One region of the Chroococcidiopsis sp. genome, then DNA from elsewhere that is predicted to be linked to it. Evidence: riboswitches for the same ligand, from Rfam matches in the RefSeq annotation. Region 1 holds a riboswitch; the other holds the start of a gene.
The links. A riboswitch is a leader RNA that binds a small molecule or an ion and turns the genes downstream of it on or off. The one in region 1 is predicted to bind cobalamin.
Positions count from the first base shown of each region.

Region 1 (3,120 bases):
ATAGAATCAGCACTCACTCCAATAATCTGAGCATTTTTGTCGATGTACTTGGGTAAGTCTTGCTGAAACCGCTTGGCTTCTAGGGTACAGCCTGCTGTAAAGTCCTTGGGATAAAAATAAAGTACGACCCACTGACCGCGCAAGTCGGAAAGGGAAACTTCTCCATCTCCCGTATTGGTAGGTAGGGTAAATTGTGGTGCGGGTTGGTTCACTGGTGGTAGTTTACCCCCAAGCGCTAAGGCTGGGGTAGCAAAATGACACCAAACCAAAATAGACAGGCAACACGCAAAAACAGAGGTTAAAAAAGTTCGACGAGATATCATGATGTCAACTGAAAGTCCAGTTAACATAAGTTTACATTAGTCGTCGCTGCGATCGGAATCCGCAGGTAAAGATGGTTCTATGTGAGATGCAGGTGGTGATTCTGGTTCTAATGTGATGCTCTCAATATATTGGCTATCGAGCAGAAAAGTACCGCGATCGAACCGGACGACCCAATACCCCCCAGGACGGCGATCTGTAACTATCCCTTCTTCCCTGAGGCGAATTGTATCGGGAGGGCGCAGCATCGGCATCGGCTCGGCAGTTTTAATGTAAGGCGGTAAGGCGACAACTCGGACTGTTTCGCCTATGGTGAATTCTTTTGTCATTAGCGAGTAGGGAGCAGGGAGCAGGGAGTAGGGAGCAGAGGAGCAAGGGAGTAGGGGAACAACTACCAATTACCCATTACCTATTACCGATTACCAAATCCATTATGGAACTTGCCAGATTTTTTGATGATAGTCTACCGCGTTAGCATAAGGATCTACAGGCGGGTGGTGATGGTCGTGGTGATGGTGATGGCTCTCGTGGGTGTGGCTATGAGAGTGCGTGTCACCTGCTACAGCTGCTAGGCGAAATTTGCACATCTCGCAATTCATCTGGACTTGACCTAAATGGGTTTCGATTTCTCTTTCTCTAAGAATGGTAAATAAAAGGGGATGCAGTCCTATTTCTGGCAAACAGGCGATTTCAATTTGGTGATATTTTTGTTGCTGTTGAGCTGCGACATCAAAAATCTTTTTAACTAGCGTACCCGTAAAGAGAAAGTGAGGTAAGATAACAATCCGTTTTGGCTGATAGAGTAAAGCACGTTGGAAACCTGCTTCTAAGCGCGGGTGCGTGATGCCGATAAAGCAGGTTTCTACAGTAGCATAGCCGCTACCTTCCCAGAGAATACGGGCGAGCTTGCAAGCGTCGCCATTAGCATCAGGATCGCTAGAACCGCGACCGACAAATAATAATACGGTATCTGCACGCTGAATTTGAGGATGGTCTATTTCTGCTAGACGCGATCGCCACAAATCGAGAATTCCAGGCGTAATCCCAAAATGCCGTCCGTAGTAAAATTTGAGCTGCGGATGTCTGGCTCTAGCGCGATCGAGTTCGTTAGTTACATCAAATTTGTTATGCCGTGCGGCAAACAGCAAAATTGGCAGCACGGAAATTTCTGTAAAACCCTTCTCTACGCATCGATCTACCCCTTCCTGAATTGTTGGTTCTGTCAATTCCAGAAAGCAGGGTAGAACTGGTCTAGAGGTATCTAAAGCTTGGTATGCAGAGGCAAAATCTAGTAAGCTTTGCCGTCCAGCTTCATCTCTAGTTCCATGACCGATCAGTAATAGAGGACGCTGTAGCGGCAGAGGTGGTAATTGCAAAGAAATATCTTCCAACGGAGTTAAATGGCGATCGCTAAGCATTGAGATTTTAGCTCCTTTCCCGTGCGACGCAGGAAATAGCGTGAGCGAATAACAGCACAGGCATTCTGGCTTACTATTCGTCATCGTTCATCAGTTATCAGTCATTTGCAGTTATAGCAACAAATGACAAGTGACAAATGACAAGTGACAAAATCGTTTACAGCTGCGGCACAGCCTCGGACTTACACCGATGTTTCCCTATGCTATTACAGTTCACTTGTGCCTAGATATCTTAACCGATTTGACCTACAACAAAAATACTGGGGGAGGGGTTGTCAGGGAGTAGGGAGTAGGGAGTAGAGGAGTAGAGGAGCAGAGGAGTAGAGAGTAGGGAGCAGTTCATTTTGACTTTTGAATTTTGACTTTTGACTTTCTTAGCGATCGCCTCTTCGTCCCTTCCAGCCTCGCTCTTGCCTCATTTGCTGCAGTTGTTGTTGCTGTTCTGGGGTTAATACTGCGTCAAACTGAGATTTGGCAGATTGACGAATTTGTTGCATTCTGGTTTTCTGCTCTGGAGTTAGGTTGAGAGAAGCTAACGCTTCGCGGCGGCGTTGTCTGCTTTCTCTAACGGTTTTGAGTTGTTCCAGCTGTGCTGGTGTCATGACTGCTTCGATTTGAGCGCGGGTGTTCCGGCGGATTTCGGCAATTTTATCTCTTTGTTCCTGAGTCAGCCCCAGTTTTTCAAATCGAGGTGGGACTTTATCTTGAGCTTGGGCGATTGTTTGTGACGCGGAAGTTGGCGATCCAGGTGCAATAGGTTCAGCTTGAGCTACTAGCGGTACGGTGGCAATACTCAAGGCGATCGCGCTGGCTAATACAGGAATATGTTTAAATTGTCTGGTGATGAATTGCATAGTAAGGCTCTCTGACGGTGCTGAGATTTGATATCACCATCATAAGAAGGGAAAAATCGCGATCGCCTGTGGAGAAAGTAACGAATGTAACTATGACTTTAGTCATGATGGTCATTGGTCATTGGTCATTGGTCATTGGTCATTAGTCATTTGTTGACTGACAACTGTTCGCTGCTCCCTGCTCCCTGCTCCCTGCTCCCTGCTCCCTGCTCCCTGCTCCCTGCTCCCTGCTCCCTGCTCCCTGCTCCCTGCTCCCTGACCATTGAGTGCAGTCCTGCGGTAGTCTAGATCGAGTGACTCAGATTTAAGCTATAAATGCTGCTTTAGTATGTCCTCTAACGCCTCATCCACGGTTTCCAGCCCTGCCCGCACGATTCGCATCGGTTCGCGCAAGAGCCAATTGGCTTTAGTTCAAACTTATTGGGTGCAAGAACAACTGCAAAAAGCTTTCCCAGATCGCACGTTTGAAGTCCACACTATGTCTACTCAAGGGGATAAAATTCTCGACGTTGCCCTTGCCAAGATTG
Region 1 is NZ_JBOFLP010000197.1:10,836-13,955, reverse strand. Features, by position in the region: gene ACRC32_RS15675 (peroxiredoxin) at 1-323, opposite strand, end outside; gene sipA (regulatory protein SipA) at 360-650, opposite strand; gene ACRC32_RS15665 (hypothetical protein) at 644-796, shown strand; gene ACRC32_RS15660 (sirohydrochlorin chelatase) at 753-1,739, opposite strand; cobalamin riboswitch at 1,782-1,975, opposite strand; gene ACRC32_RS15655 (Spy/CpxP family protein refolding chaperone) at 2,114-2,593, opposite strand; gene ACRC32_RS15650 (hypothetical protein) at 2,568-2,708, opposite strand; gene hemC (hydroxymethylbilane synthase) at 2,922-3,120, shown strand, end outside.

Region 2 (3,120 bases), on a different contig from region 1:
GCGTTGCAGCAATTTAGCGATCGCTTCTCGATGAGATTCTTCTGATGCATCCGGTTCAACTACTATAAGTTCGGGATCGTTCATGACCCGTCGAGATTGTTCCTGTAAAATTTGTTGCTCTAGCGCAGTTAACTCACTATTGCTTAGAGAACTTAGGTCAATCCAAGGTTCCATAATACGTTCTCCCTTCTGAACTAACGATAGCAATAATTTCGACTCCATCATTCCGCCTACCTCTGACGTGAGTGGAGTTGGTTCCAAGTTCTGTTGCGGTGCTAATCGCTGTTAGCCCCATCTCTTGCATAGTTTTAATAATTAAGATCTTGCAGCATTCTCAATTAGCATCCAAACTTGCCTCGAACTTAAGTCCGAGGCTAGCAGCAAAAGTCTACTGAAGTAGACTAGAAATCAATTGTAGTTGGCTTTATCCGACTTGAGCTATAAGCTAGTGAATTAATTCACTGGCGGCGATTGCCACAGGTACTACTTAACTTTTAACCCATCACCGAGGAAGTCAAGAACACCACCCCAATTGTACAGATTGCTAAACCAGATAGCCTCAACCAAGCAGGACTAGAATTAGCAGATTTCTGTAAGGCTAAATTGCCCGCCAAAAAGGCAACTAAAGCAACACCATATTGGATTAGAGTAAAACCCAACAAGTAGGCAAATAGAGGAAACATTTGCGCCCCGATAATCGACTCTCCGTAAGCATAACCGTGAAACAATCCCGCGATCGCGCCTAACCCCAATGTGACTAACCAGTGAGGACGATTGCGCCACAACAGCATTGCACCAAAGATAATTACAGAAACTGCGATCGCGATCTCAGCCGCAGGTAAATCGATTTGGAAGACGTGAATAACTGTCCCCAACATCGCCGCCACGACAAATCCAGCCGGAATTAAAGCACCGCGCCGTTGTCCGACTGCAAGTAATCCAATTGCCACGACAAAAGCGAAATGATCTAAGCCAATAACAGGGTGAGCTAATCCTGACAAGAAACCTTCAAATAAATTTACTGGAGTCTTGCCACCAATCGCGTGATGGGCATAAGCTGGTTGGGGTATGGCAAAAAATGCGATCGTCAAAGTAGCTGAGATCGCTCCTAAATAGCGCAGAGATTGCTGCAAAATGTTAGACATCAAATCTTTAGACATCATCCGTACCTCGCGAAGGATGTGAGTTAAACAATTTTTATCGGTGGGTATTCTGACTCATACGGGAGTCGGGAATCGGGGACAAGTCGTAAGTCGTAAGTCGTAAGTGACAAAACAACTACCAATTACCAACTACCAATTACCAACTACCAATCACAGTTGCGGGACAGCGCCGGACTTGCACCGAACTTTCCCCGTTGCCTCTAGCAGCTGTTCCCTGCTAGAACCGATTAGATTGAGGAGATTATCATACCACCAGATCGCATCCTTAGAGAGAAACAAAACTGTTCTTAATTTTGCTCAACTAAAAAATTGGGTAGAAAGGCAAAATTGTCTAGCTATGACCGAACGTTGGAAAAAGCTACCAGAAATGGAGATACTATACTGTTGCTATCAGCATAAAACTTGCACTAAATAGCAATTAAATTGAAAGAAATGGAAGACTCTCAATTCGTTATTTTCATCGTCTTTGGCTGTATCTGGGTTGTGATGGGAACTGCGGGTGTAATCGCATTGCTAAAATCTGACGGTCAAGAAATTCGCTTTGGTAAATGGGGGCTGTTAGTTGCTCTACCAATTGTTATCCCCATCGTCATTGCACTTGCTTTTGGCGCGTTCTACTACAAATAGTTTGGGTTTATTGCAAAATCTCTTGTAATTGGTGCTGGTTCCACAAATTTTGGTATAACCCTGATTGTTGAACCAATTCTTCATGCGTGCCAGATTGGACGATCGCACCCCGATCCATCACCAAAATCCGATCGGTAGTAGCCGCAGCTGAGAGCTGATGAGAGATAAATATCACAGTTTTGCGATCGGTTCCTGTGGAAAGATTATCTAAAATCGCTGTTGCAGTCTGATTGTCAACGCTCGATAAGGCATCGTCTAAAATTAGTACCGGAGCATCTACAAGCAAAGCTCTAGCAAGCGCTGTACGCTGTCTTTGACCACCGGAAAGGGTGATCCCTCGTTCGCCCACAATTGTTTCGTATTGCTGTGGAAAATTGAGAATTTCAGGGTGGATCTGAGCTTGCTTGGCGCAGTATTCTACATCAGATTGTTCTGCGAGTGGATCGCCATATCGAATATTATTTTTAATCGTGGTACTGAAGAGAAAACTATCTTGCGGTACGTAGGCGATCGCGCGGCGTAAATCTTCCAATGTAATTTGAGTAATATCTTGCCCATCTAAAAATAATTGTCCTGGGTCAATTTCTAAAAGATGAGGTAAAGCATTTGCTAATGTCGATTTTCCCGCACCAATTGGTCCTACAATTGCGACTGTCTCTCCTGGCTGAATAGAAAAGCTGACATTTTGTAATGATGGTGTACTAGAACCAACATATGTATAGCTCAAATTGCGTGCTGTTAACTCTCCTTTTATCTCTTCTTTTGGTAATGAAATCGCGTCAGGTCTATCGTAAATCTGAGGTTTGACAGCCAGAATAGATTCTACGCGATCGATACTGACTTCTCCTCTTTGATAAGCTGTAATTGTAAACCCAAGTAAAGCGGTGGGAAAAACGAGTCTTTCCACATAAAGTATGAGTGCTATAAAATCACCAACACTTAAATTCCCAGCAGCAATTCGTCCCGCTCCAAACCACAATAATAAGAGCAGACTAACGTAAGAAAAACCTCCAACTAGGGGAAACAAAGTATTACGAGTTTTGGCGAGTTTTAAATTTGCCCCTAATAACCTAGAATTATTTTGTCGAAAAGCTAGCCGTTCGTTTGTTTCTTGAGCGTAGATTTTAATTAATGCCATCCCGCTCATATCTTCTTGAATTAATTCACTAATGCCAGATAGTTCCTCTTGGACTTCTGCTTGTTCGTTACGGAGGCGATCGCTAAATAACTGTACCACGATCAACATCACTGGATAAATTGCTACAGCAGCAAGAGTCAGTTCGACATTAATTTGCAACATGAAAGGTAGCGTCAACGCATAAGCAAAGAT
Region 2 is NZ_JBOFLP010000045.1:4,177-7,296, reverse strand. Features, by position in the region: gene ACRC32_RS03260 (hypothetical protein) at 1-225, opposite strand, end outside; gene ACRC32_RS03255 (HupE/UreJ family protein) at 495-1,145, opposite strand; cobalamin riboswitch at 1,186-1,406, opposite strand; gene ACRC32_RS03250 (hypothetical protein) at 1,596-1,790, shown strand; gene ACRC32_RS03245 (ABC transporter ATP-binding protein) at 1,798-3,120, opposite strand, start outside.
Region 2: another riboswitch for cobalamin. It lies ahead of ACRC32_RS03255 (HupE/UreJ family protein); the one in region 1 lies ahead of ACRC32_RS15660 (sirohydrochlorin chelatase).